Regions from separate parts of the Mesorhizobium erdmanii genome, predicted to be linked through region 3. Evidence: riboswitches for the same ligand, from Rfam matches in the RefSeq annotation. Region 3 holds a riboswitch; each other region holds the start of a gene.
What was found. Region 3 has a riboswitch for thiamine pyrophosphate ahead of thiB (thiamine ABC transporter substrate binding subunit). Riboswitches for the same ligand answer to the same signal wherever they lie in the genome.
Positions count from the first base shown of each region.

Region 1: another riboswitch for thiamine pyrophosphate. It lies ahead of EB233_RS14905 (YkoF family thiamine/hydroxymethylpyrimidine-binding protein); the one in region 3 lies ahead of thiB (thiamine ABC transporter substrate binding subunit).
Region 2: another riboswitch for thiamine pyrophosphate. It lies ahead of thiC (phosphomethylpyrimidine synthase ThiC); the one in region 3 lies ahead of thiB (thiamine ABC transporter substrate binding subunit).

Region 1 covers NZ_CP033361.1:3,057,257-3,062,807, forward strand. Annotated here, with positions in the region: gene EB233_RS14890 (glycosyltransferase family 39 protein) at 1-1,231, shown strand, start outside; gene msrA (peptide-methionine (S)-S-oxide reductase MsrA) at 1,428-1,946, shown strand; gene EB233_RS14900 (hypothetical protein) at 2,076-2,378, opposite strand; TPP riboswitch at 2,573-2,686, shown strand; gene EB233_RS14905 (YkoF family thiamine/hydroxymethylpyrimidine-binding protein) at 2,677-3,285, shown strand; gene EB233_RS14910 (ABC transporter permease) at 3,323-4,141, shown strand; gene EB233_RS14915 (ABC transporter ATP-binding protein) at 4,138-4,905, shown strand; gene EB233_RS14920 (ABC transporter substrate-binding protein) at 4,898-5,551, shown strand, end outside.
Region 2 covers NZ_CP033361.1:6,428,344-6,433,894, reverse strand. Annotated here, with positions in the region: gene thiO (glycine oxidase ThiO) at 1-449, opposite strand, end outside; gene thiC (phosphomethylpyrimidine synthase ThiC) at 446-2,281, opposite strand; TPP riboswitch at 2,384-2,500, opposite strand; gene queE (7-carboxy-7-deazaguanine synthase QueE) at 2,784-3,509, opposite strand; gene queD (6-carboxytetrahydropterin synthase QueD) at 3,506-3,862, opposite strand; gene queC (7-cyano-7-deazaguanine synthase QueC) at 3,862-4,560, opposite strand; partial or broken gene EB233_RS30860 (IS110 family RNA-guided transposase) at 5,295-5,551, shown strand, end outside.
Region 3 covers NZ_CP033361.1:1,366,787-1,372,337, forward strand. Annotated here, with positions in the region: gene EB233_RS06540 (ABC-F family ATP-binding cassette domain-containing protein) at 1-1,077, opposite strand, end outside; gene EB233_RS06545 (thiamine diphosphokinase) at 1,079-1,738, opposite strand; TPP riboswitch at 1,827-1,941, shown strand; gene thiB (thiamine ABC transporter substrate binding subunit) at 1,985-2,983, shown strand; gene thiP (thiamine/thiamine pyrophosphate ABC transporter permease) at 2,992-4,617, shown strand; gene thiQ (thiamine ABC transporter ATP-binding protein) at 4,610-5,386, shown strand.

The DNA of each region.
Region 1 (5,551 bases), 1.7 Mb from region 3:
GACCTTCGTTCTGGTCTATCTGCTGGGCCGCGACATGTTGGGGCGAAGCCGCGCGTTGGCCGCGGTGCTTTTGATGCCGTCGATCTATTTTTTCGGCTGGCCGACGCCGCAGTTCAATCACGACTATGCGCAGATGCCGTTCTGGGCAGCCATTTGCTGGCTGCTTTGGCGCGCCGTCCGCGGCGGCGGGCCGGGCTGGTGGCTGGCGCTCGGACTGGTGTCGGGCGTCGGGCTCTACGCCAAGTTCTCCACCGGCCTGCTGCTTGCCTTCGGCGCTCTCTGGCTCTTGTCCGATGCGCGTGCACGCAGCCGGCTGGCGACGCCCTGGCCCTGGCTCGGTCTAGCCGTTTTTTTTGCGGTTGCCGCGCCGCTGGCCATCCATCTCTACCGTATGGATTTTCTACCGCTGACCTATTTTGCCGACCGCGACCAATGGGTGATGGAGCACCGTGCGCGCCTTTATTATATCGGCGTTCAGCTGGCTGGCCTTTCCGGCTTTCTTCTGGTGTTGGCGATATCTGGATTGCTGCGCCGCTCACCCGCGCCGGATAAGCCTGTCGAACACGGTACGCTCGTCTATCTCGCGTGGATGGGGCTTGGACCAGCGATCCTCATCATGGTGGCTTCGCCGTTCACCGGTACCGGCGAAGCCTGGGGCGCGCCGATGTACAATCTTGTCGGTGTCGTGGTTCTCGCCCTCGTGGGCCATCGGCTTGGCACCCTCGAAATGCGAAGGCTGGCGATTTGCGCGCTGATCTGCATTGTCGGCACGTCCGGTGCCTATGCGGCGATGCGTTGGACGAACTGCAATTTGTGGGGGCACATGGAGCCAGTCTGCTGGCCTGCGCGACCGATCTCGGATGAGGCTGAAGCCGTCTGGCATTCGGCATCGCCCGGTCGGCTCGACATCGTTGGCGGGGATCCGGATCTGGCCATGCTTGCTGGCCTCAATGCCTATGACAAGCCGTCGATCTTCACTGACCTCGATATGCGGTTCGCGCCCTGGATCACAAGACAGCGATTGCGTGACCACGGCATGCTGATGGTTTGGCCAGGCCGTGACGTGCCGTCGGGGCTGCAGGCATGGCTGCATGACATCCCGGTCAAGACTGTTCTTTTCAGCTGGTCGCTCAAGGCGCCGCCTGTGGCCATAAGTTTTGCCGCCATTCCGCCTGGCACGCGCAACCTGCCGGTCGCCGTCGACAGCCGGACCCGGCATCTGCGCGGCTGAGGTCAGCGGCGGTTCGCTGCCGTTCCGCGTCGTGATATTATGGCCGCACGCACTCTGCCGGGTGTCGCCTCCATTCCAGACGGCTGGACGAAGCCGCAGACAATGCCCATTTATGGGCTACCAAATTTGTTGTTGTGCAATTCAGGCCGGAAATCGCTAACGTTTTCCCGTGAATTGCTCTTTGAGGAGAGGTGACATGGCGACTTCGACCGAACGCGCAGTGCTTGCCGGCGGCTGCTTCTGGGGCATGCAGGACCTGATACGGCGCTATCCCGGCGTCACTTCCACCCGTGTCGGCTACAGCGGCGGTGATGTACCCAACGCCACTTACCGCAACCACGGCACCCATGCCGAAGCCATCGAGATCAATTTCGATCCAGCGGTGATCAGCTATCGCACGCTGCTGGAGCGCTTTTTCCAGATCCATGATCCGACGACGCGCAATCGCCAAGGCAACGATGTCGGGATGAGCTACCGTTCGGCGATCTACTACACCAGCGACGAGCAGAAGCACGTTGCCGAAGACACTATCGCCGATGTCGATGCATCCGGCCTGTGGCCCGGCAAGGTCGTCACCGAGGTGGCCCCGGCAGGTGCCTTCTGGGAGGCGGAGCCCGAGCATCAGGATTATCTGGAGAAATATCCCAACGGGTACACCTGCCATTTCGTCAGGCCGGGCTGGAAGTTGCCGGTTCGTGAGAAGGCAGCGTCCTGACGGTTTGGCGATAACATCGCGATCGTCGATCCGGTCTGTGCACCCTCTTCGCGACCCATGGAGTGATTGCGGGGAATGATTTTCGAAAGCCGCCGGGTGTCCGGCGGCTTTCCGATTTTGATCAATAGATTACTTGCCGCAGTTTTTGTCGTTCACGGTTGGCGCCGTCGCATTGCCGTTGGCATCGGACTGCGCGCCTTGCGGGCTGGTCGGGCAATTCTTGTCCGCATTGGAGTTCATGTCGGTCGGTGCGGTGGTCGTGCTGTTGGTTGTTGCCGGATCGACCGGATTGGGCGAAGCTGGCGTACTCGGGTCTACGGTGACCGATTTGCCGCTGCCGGACGATCCATCCGTGCCGGCTGCAGTCTGCGCCATCGCGGACGTGGCCAGAGCAACGGTAAACGCCGAAGCTGCGAGGATTTTCATGAACATGGTTCTGTCTCCATTTCTGTGAACTCGTCGCCTTGCGACTGGTGGGACAACCTCGCGGATTGGCGAAGGTTCCCGATAAAAGTCACTTGGGAGGACCTCCTCGCGTCCATCTGGTGACCAGGCCTGGTGCAACGCTTTTGGCGCAGTGCGTTGAAAAAACGTCTTTCCCTTCAGTTCGAATGGTGCTTTAACGCGCCCATCCACAGGGGTGCTCCGTACGGTCGGGGCTGAGACGGGGGCGGCAAGCCCACGGACCCTAGAAGCTGATCTGGGTAATACCAGCGGAGCGAGGCGGGCGATGTTTTCAGGCGCACAGATTTCCCTATATCCCATGGCCGACGATTTCGTCGGCGTTATCCTGGGCGCGCTCGGCGCGCTCGATCCCTATCGGGACAGGCTGAGGATCGAGACCGACGACATCTCGACCTTGCTGGTCGGGCCACCGGAAGTGTTGTTCCCGGCGCTGCGCGATCTGTTCGTGGCGGCGGCGCGGAGCGGCAAGCATTGTGTGCTGTCGGCCGCCATTTCGCGCGGCTGTCCAGGTGAGCCGGATGATCCGATCTGCCGCTCCGACGCATTTGGCGGACCTGTCGGGCCGCTCGGCCCACGCAAGGAAGCCGCCATCAGCGCCGTGCGCAATGCTGCTGCCACCGGCCAGCCGGCGGCGGCGCAGTTCTCGCTCTACGTGATGGGCACAGGCGACCACATGGACGAGATCTATGGCTGTATCGATTTCCTGAAACAATCCGGCGTCTATGATCGCTCCAAGAACTTCTGCACCAAACTGCGGGGCGATACGGGCGCGATCTTTTCGGCGCTGAACGAGGCTTTCTGCCGCTTCGGGCCGGGCGCCGGCCACGTAACCCTCGACGTCACGGTTTCGGCCAACAGCCCGTCGGCTGTCTGAGCCTACCGCGCTTGCGCGCGACCCCTCGTCAAAGGTTATGCCCGTGGTCTCACCAGTCGCGCCGCGCCCGCTCTCGGCTTCCCTTGCCAAGGCAATACCCGCCATCATCTCGGTCGGGTTGCTCGCCGTGGCGTGGCAACTCTACGCTACCTATTCCGGCATCAAGCCGACGATTCTGCCGGCACCCTCACGCGTCCTCGAACAGGCGATGCTCAATCGTGACGCGCTGATCGACAACGCCGTTCCCACCATCCGCGCCACGCTGGCCGGCTTTGCCTGCTCGCTCGCCGCCGCCTTCGCGCTGTCGATGCTGGTCGACTTTTTCCAGCCGATGCGGCGCGCGCTGTTTCCCGTCTTCATCGTCAGCCAGACCTTGCCGCTGGTGGCGATAGCGCCGCTGGTGGTGCTGTGGTTCGGTTTCGGGCTGGCCCCGAAGATCATGTTGGTGGCGCTGGTCACCTTCTTCCCGATGCTGGTGGCTTTGGTGCAGGGCTACGAGGCGACCGAGGTTGAGATCAGCCAGATGCTGCGCGCCATGGGGGCAGGGCGCTGGCGAGTCTTTGTGGTGGCGCGCCTGCCTTCGGCGCTGCCCTATTTCTTCGCCGGCCTCAGAATCTCCATCACCTATGCCGTGGTCGGCGCCATCTTTGCCGAATATGCCGGCGCCGCGAAGGGGCTGGGTATCTACATGCTCAACGCCAAGAACAATTTCCGCCCCGATCTGGTGCTGGCCGCCGTCGGTGTCAGCGCCGCGCTGACGCTTATCCTGTTTGGGCTGACCGTGCTCTTGCAGCGCCTCGCCATGCCCTGGGAGCGGGCCGGCCAGCAGCGCGCGGGAAAGGTGCCGCGGCAATGAGGCGGCTCGAATTGCGACATGTGCGCAAGGCGTTTGACGGGCTCGACGTGCTCGCGGACATTTCGCTTAGCGTCGGTGCCGGCGAATTCGTCTCGATCCTGGGACCTTCGGGTGCCGGCAAGTCGACGCTGTTCCAGCTTCTGACCGGCGCCGAGCATGGCGAAGGCGAGATGTTTTTCGACGGCGCGCCGCTCGACGATCATGGCAGGCATTTTGCCTTCATGCCGCAGCGCGACGCACTGATGCCGTGGCGGCGCATCCTCGATAACACGACGCTCGGGCTCGAGGTGCAAGGCGTTAAACGCAAGGCCGCGCGGGCGCGCGTCGCGTCGCTGTTCGCCGAGTTCGGGCTTGCCGGTTTCGAGCGGCATTTTCCGGCGCAACTCTCGGGCGGCATGCGCCAGCGCGCGGCACTTTTGCGCACGGTGGTGCAGGAGCGCGACATGCTTTTGCTCGACGAGCCGTTCGGCGCTCTCGACGCGCTGACACGCGCGGCCATGCAGCGCTGGCTCGAGCAGATGTGGCGGCACCATCGCTGGACGGCGCTGCTGATCACACATGATGTGCGCGAGGCCGTGTTCCTGTCCGATCGCATCTATGTGTTGTCGGCGCACCCGGCTCGTGTGGTGCGTGAAATCAGGGTGCCGTTGCCCCGCCCGCGCGATCCGGCAGGCGCCGCCGCGCAACAGGCCGGCGCACTCGAAGCCGAGATCCTCGACATTCTGCTCAACCCTCAACCATTCAAAGGACACGACCATGATTGACTTGACGCGTCGACAAGCCCTGCTGCTCGCCCTTGCCAGCAGTCTTCCGCTCATCGCCGGATCTAGCCGCTCCTTCGCGGCAACGCAAAAGGTCTCCGTCGCGCTGGACTGGACGGTCAACACCAACCACATCGGGCTCTTCGTCGCCCGCGACAAGGGGTTTTATCACGAGGCTGGCCTCGACGTCGACATTCTACCCTACAGCGACACCGGCGCCGGTACGCTGGTCGCCAACCGCGTTGCCGACTTCGGCATCAACGGCACGATCAGCCTGTTCACCCAGAAGACCGCCGGTGCCGACCTGAAGGCCGTCTATGCCGTGGTGCAGTCCGAAACCGGCCGCGTGGTCTTCAACGCGGCGCGCAGCGAGATCAGGAGCCCGAAGAATCTCGACGGCCTGATCTATGGCGGTTTTGGCAGCGCCTGGGAAAACGCGCTGATCTCGACCATCATCCGACATGACGGCGGCAAGGGCAATTTCGAAACGGTGACGCTCGGCACCTCCGCCTATGAAGCGCTGGCCAACGGCTCAGTCGACTTCACGCTCGAGGTCTCGACCTGGGAGGGCATCGAGGCCGAGCTCAAGGGTGTCAAGCAACGCAGCTTCGTCTATGCCGATTATGGCGTGCCTGACGAGCACACGACG
Region 2 (5,551 bases), 1.5 Mb from region 3:
AGCTTGTCATGAAGTGCCGCCATCGCCTGGCGCGGGTCGAGATGAGCCTCATCGGGGAACAGCAACCCGCGCCGGAAGCGGCCTGCGAGGTCGGGCTCCAGGATCGCAATTTCGTCTTCATCGACACGCCGATGCCCTGACGTGCGACTGGCGAACCGGTCAAGCTCACCGGCATCACGCGGCGCGGCCACGACCAGCGTTCCGGCCCGTGTCACCTGACCCGGCAGTACCGCATCCCACCAGCCGGCGGCATCGCGTCCGAGATCCAGCACCGGCTGCTCGGCGCTTTCGCGTTCGCACCATGGCGCCAGCATGCCGCCGGCGAACCACGACGCATTGCCGTCAAGGCCAGGCCTTGTCTCGGCAACGGTTACAGCCGCGCCGCGTGTGGCGAACTCGAAGGCCGCGGTGAGGCCGGCGACCCCGGCCCCTTTGACCAGCACCCTCATGACGGCTCATGCGCCTCCGGCACCAGCGGTGCGCCGGTCTCGTCCGCCGGCACGTAGAGATCGCCGCCCCCGCGGTATTTCGCCGCCATCGCCGCCATGCCCTCTTTCTGTGCCTCGGCGCGAATGTCGTGGGAAATGCGCATGGAGCAGAATTTCGGTCCGCACATCGAGCAGAAATGTGCCACCTTATGCGCCTCCTTGGGCAAGGTCTGGTCGTGGAAGGACCGCGCGGTTTCGGGATCGAGCGACAGGTTGAACTGGTCCTCCCAGCGGAACTCGAAGCGCGCGCACGAAAGGGCATCATCCCTGACTTTCGCCGCCGGATGCCCCTTCGCCAGGTCGGCGGCATGGGCCGCGATCTTGTAGGTGATCACGCCGGTCTTGACGTCATTGCGGTCCGGAAGGCCGAGATGCTCCTTCGGCGTGACGTAGCAGAGCATGGCCGTGCCGAACCAGCCGATCATGGCGGCGCCGATGCCGGAGGTGATGTGGTCATAGCCCGGCGCTATGTCCGTCGTCAGCGGCCCCAGCGTGTAGAACGGCGCCTCGCCGCAGACAGCGAGCTGCTTGTCCATGTTCTGCTTGATCTTGTGCATAGGCACGTGGCCAGGGCCTTCGATCATCACTTGGCAATCTTTGGCCCAGGCGATCTTCGTCAATTCACCGAGCGTTTCCAGTTCGGCGAATTGCGCCGCGTCGTTGGCGTCGGCGATGGAGCCCGGACGAAGACCGTCGCCGAGCGAAAAGGACACGTCATAGGCGCGGCAGATGTCACAGATTTCCGCGAAATGCTCATAGAGGAAGCTTTCCCGGTGATGGTGCAGGCACCATTTGGCCATGATCGAGCCGCCGCGCGAGACGATGCCCGTGACTCGGTCAACGGTCAGCGGGATAAAGTGCAGCCGCACGCCGGCATGGATGGTGAAATAGTCGACGCCCTGTTCGGCCTGTTCGATCAGCGTGTCGCGGTACACCTCCCAACTCAGATCCTCGGCGATGCCGTTGACCTTTTCGAGCGCCTGATAGAGCGGCACCGTGCCGATCGGCACCGGCGAGTTGCGCACGATCCATTCGCGGATGTTGTGGATGTTGCGGCCGGTCGACAGGTCCATCACCGTATCGGCGCCCCAACGGATCGCCCAGACCATCTTTTCCACTTCCTCGGCCATCGACGAGGTGACCGCCGAGTTGCCGATATTGGCGTTGATCTTCACCAGGAAATTGCGGCCGATGATCATCGGCTCGCTCTCGGGATGATTGATGTTGGCGGGAATGATCGCGCGCCCGCGCGCCACCTCCTCGCGCACGAATTCCGGCGTGACAAAGTCGGGGATCGCCGCGCCGAAGGCTTCGCCGTCGCGCTCGATCTTGCCGCGCAGGATCTCGCGGCCGAGATTCTCGCGGATGGCGACGAACTCCATTTCTGGCGTGATGATGCCGGCGCGCGCATAGGCAAGCTGGGTCACGGCCTTGCCCGATTTGGCCTTCAGCGGCCGGTTACGGATTGGAAACTCCGGCGTCAGGCGTTCGCCCGTGACAAATCCATTGTCTTCGGGTCGGACATGGCGCCCGTCATAGGCTTCGACATCGCCGCGCGACACGATCCATTCGCGGCGAAGCCGGGCAAGGCCGGTTTCGATGCTGGTTTCGACAGTCGGGTCGGTATAGGGGCCTGAGGGATCGTAGACGGTGACGGGCGGCTCGCCGGCCGTCGGATGGACGGAGATCTCGCGCATCGGCACCCTGATCTGCGGGTGGATGGCACCGGGCTTGTGGATTTTCCGCGAGGCGGGCAATGGTCCCGTCGAGACGGCGGGGGTGAAGGCATTCATCTTGAGGCTCCTTTGCTCATGCATTGGAGACCCAGTTCTGTGCCGGAAGGATGAAAAGACGCTTCTGTTGACCTGCCGAAACAGGACCTCGGGCGTAAACTCCCGTAAGCGCTTGCACCGTCCCTACGCCAGTATGAACTGGATCAGGTTCAACGGGTCACTGCGCCGCGAAAGCAAGCAGTATCTCAGCCCCTTGCCGGGACTCCCCTGGTGAATGCCTCAAGTTTGAACGGGCCGGCGCTATTTTGTCAAGCGCATTCGGCCCGCAGCGGTGATCGGGGCGACCAAACAAACCCAGCGGAAAAGCATGGTAGTATCGAGAGCAAGTCACGCTCCAGAGGAGCGGTGAAGCGCCCCCAATAAGGCGAGCCCTCATGCGGATTCGGTGCCTTTTCCAGCACGGTGTTTTCGGGGCTTTCCGGAACGACGCTGCTGCCGCCCAGTTGGGTGAGATTGCTATAGATGTCTGGCTTGCTCGTCGTCGGCAATCCTTCCCCTTCGGCTAGACGCCCCAGAGCAGAACATGAAGCTGCGGCAGTACACGCGCCTCGAACCACCTGTCACGGGTCACCTTTTCAACCAGCCATTCCATGCGCCTCATCACACCGGCAAAGTCGATGAAACCGTCTTCGTTGCCGGGACGCGGCGGCGTGTGATTGCCGGGCTGCAGATAGACGGGTAATTGGGGGTAGCGCGCCGCGGCGTCTTTGGCATAGGCATAGTCATCTTCGTCGAAGACGACAAGCTTGAGCGCCATCTGCGGCTTAGCCTGCGCCGCCTCTAAGCAGGCGTCGAACGCGGCCCAATCTGTCGTCATTTCACTTGAGGGCGGCTTGGGGCTGAGTACCAGCACGTCGAGATCCGCGAACCATTGCTTAGACACCGAACCTTGGCTTTCCAATGCAAAACGGTAGCCCTCACCATGCCCGCGGTCGATCAAGTGGCCAAGCGGCTGGATGGCCGGATTGCCGCCCGATAGCGATACCATCACGGGCTGACCGCCGGAAAGTGCAATGACCTTTTGCCAAACCGCGTCGGGAGTCATCATCTCCCAATCATGGCGGAAGCGACGGTCCACCGCATGCAGGCTGTCGCACCAGGAACAGCGATAATCGCACCCGCCGGTTCTTACGAACACCGTCGGCAAGCCGATCAGCACGCCTTCGCCCTGAATGGTCGGCCCAAAAATCTCGCTCACCCGGATTCCGGGATGCAACGCGCAAGTCATGGCCGGTATTCCGCCCAGGTTTTCGGCGTCTCGCTCACCCGCACGGCGGAGGTTTCGGGTAGCCGCACCTTGCACCAGTCGTAAAAGTGCCTGGCCAGGTATTCCGCTGTGGCATGGTCATGCCCCAGCACGTCGTTAAGATGCCGATGGTCGAAGGTCCCATCGATGTAGTGCTTGAACGCCGCCAGATCTTGGTAGTCGCGCACAAAGCCGTGTTCGTCCAGTTCGCCACCCGAAAGCTCCACTACAACGATGTAGTTGTGGCCGTGCAGACGTGCGCACTGATGACCTGGTGGCAAGGAGGTGAGCTGATGCGAGGCCGAGAAGTGGAACTCTTTGGTAATGCGGAACATTACGCGCTCCTTGTCTGGATAGCGTGGAGCCAGAAGTCTGCGTCCTCATAATCTGTCGGGTCGGTGATGCCGGCCAGATCGAATGCTTCGCGCCGTTCGACGCATGTCCCGCAGCGACCGCAATGACGTGCACCGCCCTTGTAGCAGGACCACGTCGCCTCGAACGGTGTGGCGTACTTTGCCCCCTCGCTGACGATGTCGGCCTTCGAGATATTCACATACGGAGCGTACAGGCAGATATCGGCGTAGCCTGCGAGCGCATGGTTCTGCATCGTCTGAAAGGCGTCGATAAAAGCGGGCCGGCAATCGGGATAGATGAAATGATCTCCGCCGTGGACGGCAGTGGCCACCGCATCGGCCTTCTGCGCGGCGGCAACCCCGAAGGCGATGGCCAGCATGATAGCGTTCCTATTCGGCACCACCGTGATCCTCATGGAGTCTTCGGCATAGTGCCCGTCGGGCACGTCCACATTGTCAGTCAGCGCCGAGCCGCTCAGGTTCCGGCCAACATCGCGGATATCGACGATCTGGTGCGGAACACCCAGCCGTTTGGCGCAGATGGCGGCAAAGCCGAGTTCCTTTTTGTGCCTCTGGCCGTAATCGAACGAAAGCAGGCCAATGAGTTTCTGCTCGGTCGCCACCTTGTGAGCGAGCGAAACAGAGTCCAATCCGCCGGAGCAGATGACGAGGGCATTCATGGTTTGAGTCCTTGTTTTGACCGGGTAAGGCTGCGACCGGAGATTTCTCTGCGTTCCCACTACCCCACCGAGCCGGTTTTGTGAATGAGGTGGACCCGATTGAGCGCACGTACCTTGTTGTCAGGGTCCCCAAGATGACTTTGCACGCGACTTGTCGCGCATGTTCGACCGCTGAGGCGCTGAGTCCGCCACTGCGTATGTATGCGTATAGACGATGCAGAAGTCACTGCCGTGGCGCAGCAGCATTCCCGACACACCTTCGGCTTGTCCGGTTTGCTCCAGAACTTGACGTCCCGAGTTCGGCGATAACGCAAGGGTCGACCGGCAGTCCAGTGAAAGGCTTCTGCCGCGCGCTGGTCTGCGCATAGATCGCCTCGATCCGCCGCGCCTCGTCATTGGTCAGAGCGGGGAAAGGCGGCGGTGCGAGCAAGGAGGTCACGCGGCACGTCCCCTATGATTGCCGCCGCGTGCGGCGACAGTTCAAGGCCGATGATCTTTCGAGTGTCTTTGCGGAATACCAGAGGGCAGAACTCATGCGTGCCCAGGAGATTGTCCCTTATGCGGTAGCGCGAAGCGGTCTTCTCGGGTCCCGGACCACCGCAGCTCGGGATCGACAACCGGAACGTAGCGTCCGGCATCGGCGTCGGGCAGATCGAGACGCGCGCCCGTCAGCCATTCATAAGAAACCAGATGCGGCGGGCATAACTGCCGGTCGGGCTTTCAGGGACCAGCGCCTCGAGGCTACGGGCAACGCCATGGCGGTGGTGCGGGTTCTGTCGCCCTATGTCGGCCGGGTGATTGTCGCCAACCCGATGCAGGTGAAGGCGATCGCCCATGCCAGGATCAAGACCGACAAGATCGATGCCGGGGTTCTGGCGCAGCTCCATGCCAGCGGCTTTCTGCCGGAGGTCTGGGTTCCCGATGAGCAGACTGAGCGGCTTCGCCGCCTCGTCGCGCGGCGCAACCAGGTCGTGCGGCACCGCACGCGCGT
Region 3 (5,551 bases):
CGGGTCGACGGCCTCGCGCTTCTGATCGAGCGTGGCGATCTCCAGATTGGTGCCGAGCCGAACCGAGCCGGCATCTGGCGCCAGTTCGCCGATCAGCATCTTCAAAAGCGTCGTCTTGCCGGCGCCGTTCGGCCCGACGAGGCCGACGCGGTCGCCGCGCTGGATGCGGGTTGAGAAGCCCTTGACCACGGTGAGATCGCCAAAGCTCTTCTCGATGTTCTTCGCCTCGATCACCAGCTTGCCGGATTCGGCGGCGTCGCTCGCCACCATGGTCGCGGTGCCTTCGGCGCCGCGGTGGCCGCGAAAACGCTGGCGCATGGTCTGCAATTCGCCCAACCGGCGCATGTTGCGCTTGCGCCGCGCCGTCACGCCATAGCGCAGCCAGTGCTCTTCGCGCACGATCTGGCGGCCGAGCTTGTGCTGCTCGCGCTCTTCTTCTTCCAGCACCAGGTCGCGCCATTCCTCGAAATGACCAAAACCCTTGTCCAGCCTGCGGGTCTGGCCGCGATCGAGCCAGACGGTGGCCCGCGACACGCGTTCGAGAAAACGGCGGTCGTGCGAAATCACGATCAGCGCCGAGGAGGTGCGGACAAGCTCCTCTTCCAGCCATTCGATAACCGAAAGATCGAGATGATTGGTCGGCTCATCAAGAAGCAGAATGTCGGGCTCGGGCGCCATGACGCGGGCAAGGGCGGCGCGCCTTGCCTCACCGCCGGACAGGTCGCCCGGCCGCTCGTCACCCGTCAGGCCGAGATGCTCCATCAGATAGCTGGCGCGGTAGGGGTCGTCGGCGGGGCCAAGCCCGGCCTCGACATAGGCACGCACCGTGGCGAATCCTTCCATGTCTGGCATTTGCGGCAGATAGCGGACGGTCGCCGAGGGCTGGCGGAAGACCTCGCCATCCTGCGGCTCGATCAGGCCGGCGGCGATCTTGAGCAGCGTCGACTTGCCCGAACCGTTGCGGCCCACCAGGGCGATCTTGTCGCCGGTCGAAGCGGTCAAGGCGGCGCCATCGAGCAGCGGCGTGCCGCCGAACGTCAGTCTTATCCCGTCGAGATTGAGGAGGGGCGGGGCCATGTCAGCTTTCGGGCAAGGGATGGGGATGGGCGAGCAGCAGCGCGCGGCCGTGGCCGAGCGCGATTTCGAGTCGGCGGCCGGTCTTGTCGAACTTGACCTCGTTGGAAATGGTCAGCGACGAGCCGAAGGCGACCTCGACCTGGTTGAGCGGCCATTTGGCGCCGGTGACGGTCAGGCCGGCAAGTTCGGAAAAGCCGAGGATCGAAAACAGCGTGCCGTCGGCATAATCGAAGCCGGCCTTTCCCAACAGCAAGGGGACACCTTCCTGGGCACCGCTGGTCAGCAGCACCTCCGTTCCGGCCTCGGCCAGGCGCAGGGCGAGCGCCAGATGCAGGAAAGCGTGGTCGGCGCGCTTGCCGCCGAACGCGCCGGCCAGCACAAGGCGGGTCGCGCCGCGCTCCAGCGCGGCGGCGATCGCCAGTTCGCCGTCGGTCTTGTCCTTCTCCGCCGGGAAGGTCTGGCGAGGCACCGAAGCGAGGTCGGCGGGCAGATCGGCCGGGACCGAATCGAAATCGCCCACCCACAGTTCAGGCACAAGGCCGAGCAGCCGGGCATGGCCGATGCCGGCGTCCGCGGCGATGACGCGCGAGCCTTCGACCTGGCGGTCGAGCCGGGGCGTGCGGATGAGATCGCCGCCAAGCAGGATCGTGAATGTGCTCATATCCGGTGGCCTGTACCAGCCCGGCCGCGGAAACGGAAGGCCGGCAAACTGCCACTTGCGTGGTTCGCCGACCCGGCCTATGTGTCGAAACGCTCTAACGGGGTGCCGGACGCAATCTTCGCGGACCGGCTGAGAGGCAATCTCGCCAACCCGCTGAACCTGATCCGGTTTGTACCGGCGGAGGGATTAGACGTTTCGGACAGTCCGACGCCTCAATTCCTTTCAATTCGAACGAAGGAGGCGCCGATGCGCACGCTTTTATACTCTCTTGTTTCCGCCATGATCATGGCGCTGTCCGGGCCGGCCTTGGCCAAGGACAAGCTCACCGTCTACACCTATGAGAGTTTCACAGCCGACTGGGGTCCAGGTCCCGTGGTGAAGAAGGAATTCGAGGCCGAATGCGGCTGCGACGTCGAGTTCGTCTCGGTCGCCGATGGTGTCGCCCTGCTCAACCGCGTCAAGCTCGAAGGCGCGTCGACCAAGGCCGATATCGTGCTCGGCCTCGACACCAATCTTACCGCCGATGCCAAGGCTAGCGGGTTGTTCGCCCCGCATGGCGCGGTGAGCGATGTCAGCGTGCCGGGCGGCTGGACCGACGACGTCTTTGTTCCCTTCGACTATGGCTATTTCGCGGTTGTCTACGACACGCAGAAGCTGAAGACCCCACCGAAAAGCCTGAAGGAACTGGTCGAAGGCACTGCCGACGACAAGATCGTCATCCAGGATCCGCGCACCTCGACGCCGGGCCTCGGCCTGCTGTTGTGGGTGAAGTCGGTCTATGGCGACAAGGCACCGGAAGCCTGGGCCAAGCTCAAATCCAAGGTGTTGACCGTGACGCCGGGCTGGAGCGAGGCCTATGGCCTGTTCACCAAGGGCGAGGCGCCGATGGTGCTGTCCTACACGACGTCGCCGGCCTACCATATGGTCGCGGAGAATACCGAGCGTTACCAGGCGGCTTCGTTCGAAGAAGGTGAGTATCTGCAGATCGAGGTCGCCGGCATCACCACTACCGGAGCCAAGAATCCTCTGGCGGAAAAGTTCATGGCCTTCATGACCGGACCGAAATTCCAGGATGCCATCCCGGAGACCAACTGGATGTTCCCCGCCGGCAAGACGGACAAGCCTCTCAATCCGGCCTTCGACAAACTGGTCAAGCCGACCAAGACCTTAGTGTTCAGCCCCGAGGAGGTCGCGGCCAACCGCAAGGCCTGGGTGGATGAATGGCTGGCGGTGATGAGCAAGTAGACGAAGCGATGGCGCCGGCGCGTCCGACCGATCCCCGCGTCGCCGCCGGCGTCATTGCGCTCGCCGCGATCACATTGCTGATCGGCGGCGCGCTCGCCGGACTGCTCGTCGAGGGCGCCCACGACTTCTCGGGCGCCTGGGCGGCCTTCGATGCCTATCTCCTTCGAGTCGTCCGGTTCACGCTCTGGCAGGCCTCGCTGTCGACCCTGCTTTCGGTCGTCCCGGCACTCTTCGTCGCACGTGCCCTGTCGCGGCATCCGCGTTTCTTCGGCCGCGGCTCCATCCTGCGGCTCTTCGCCGTGCCGCTGGCGCTGCCAGCGATCGTCGCGGCTCTCGGCATCCTGGCGCTTTATGGCCGCGCAGGCTATTTCGCCGGCTTGTTCAGCACGATTGGCGGCCAGGGCTGGCCAGGCATTTACGGCCTGTCCGGCATTATCGTGGCCCATGTCTTCTTCAACCTGCCGCTGGCAACAAGGCTGTTCCTCGAGGCGCTGCAGACCATCCCCGCCGACCAATGGCGGCTGGCAAGCCAGCTCGGCATGGCCGCGCCACCGGCGTTCCGGTTGATCGAATGGCCGACGCTGCGCGCCGCCCTGCCTGGCGTCGCCGGGCTTGTCTTCATGCTCTGCATCACCTCCTTCACCATCGTGCTGACGCTTGGTGGCGGGCCGGCCGCGACGACGCTCGAGGTCGGCATCTACCAGGCGCTACGCTTCGATTTCGATCCCGCGCGGGCGGTCGCCCTGACAATGCTGCAGATCGCCGTGACCTTCATCGTGGTGCTGGCGCTGACGCGGCTCGGCGCCAACGTCGTCGGCGACACCAACCTGCCGGTCGCACCGCGCCGCTATCTCTCCGTCAACGGTACCGAAACCGTGTTCAACGCCGGGCTGATCGTGCTGGCGCTGCTGTTCGTCGTCGGGCCAATGGCCGCGACCGTGGCGGCCGGCCTGGGCGCCGATCTCGGCCGGCTTGCCGGCGAGGCCACTGTCCGCCAGGCGACATTCACGAGTGCCGTGCTCGCCTTCCTGTCGGCGTTGCTTTCGGTGATGCTGTCGCTGGCGCTGACCATGGCGCGCCGGGCACTGGCGCTGAGCCGCCGTGCCGGCGCAAGGACGCTGCTCGAACATGCAACCGATACCGGCGCCGGCTTTGTCCTGGTCGTGCCGCCCATCGTCATCGGCGCCGGCTGGTTCCTCCTGCTGCGTCATGCCGGCGATGTCTTTGCCATCGCCCCGGTCATGGTCGTCACCGTCAACGCCGTCATGGCGATGCCGTTCGCGCTGCGCGCCGTCCGTCCCGCCTATGACGCAGCGAGCGAGCGTCACGAACGGCTTTGCGCGCAGCTCGGCATTTCCGGCTGGGCCAGGCTGCGGCTGGTCGACTGGCCCTCCCTGCGCCGTCCGCTCGCCACCGCTTTCGCTTTCGCCATGGCGTTGTCGCTCGGCGATCTCGGCGTCATCGCACTGTTCGGCAGTGATTCCGTGCAGACCTTGCCCTACCTTCTGCTGGCACGCATGGGCAGCTACCGCACCGCGGACGCTGCCGGTCTGGCGCTGTTGCTTGGCCTCGTCTGCCTCGCATTGGTGCTGGCCGCAGACTGGCTGGGAAGGGAGAAGGCCCGCAATGTCTGACGGGGCGATGGGCAGGAGGGGCGTTCCGGTGCGGCTGGACAAGGTCTCGTTCAGCTATGGCGAGGTTCAACTCGCCTTCGATGTCCAATTCGCCGCAGCGGAAATCACCGCCATCATGGGGCCGAGCGGTTCGGGCAAGTCGACGCTGCTCAATCTGGTGGCCGGCTTCGAGACGCCAGGGTCCGGCCATGTGTTGATCGGTGGGGCGGATGTGAGCGCCGCGCCGCCGGCTGCGCGGCCTGTGTCGATGGTGTTCCAGGAAAACAACCTTTTCGCCCATCTTTGCGTCGAGCAGAATGTCGGGCTCGGCCGCTCGCCATCGCTGCGGCTGACCGAAGCCGACCGCGCTGATATCGCCGGAGCGCTTGCCCGCACGGGCCTTGCCGGCAAGGAAAAGCGCTTGCCGCGCGAACTCTCCGGCGGCGAGCGCCAGCGCGTTGCCCTGGCGCGCGTGCTGGTGCGCGATCGCCCGGTGCTTCTGCTCGACGAGCCCTTTGCTTCGCTCGGGCCGGCCTTGCGCGACGATATGCTCGATCTGGTCGCAGCTGTTCATGCCGAACGCGGCATGACGGTGCTGTTCGTCACGCACCAGCCGGAAGACGCCCGCCGCATCGGCCGTAATGTGGTGTTTCTGGACAATGGGACTGTCGCGGCCAGCGGCACGGCGGACGATTTCTTTGCCGGGGCTGGTCCCGAAGCGTTCCGGCGCTATATCGGTGCGGGTGCCGGGAATGCCGTATCACGGGATATTGCCCGGAAGCGGACATAATTTACGGTCAAACCAGCCTCAGGCGATGGGGCGCTTGCTTGCCATGGCAGAAGTAGTGTGGCTAGGTCCGCCCTACTGGTCCGGCACAAGCCGTGATTTGCCTACAGCATCCGCCGCACGCCCCGAGGGACGCGTGACGGATGCTGTAGAAGTTTGTTTTGCGCA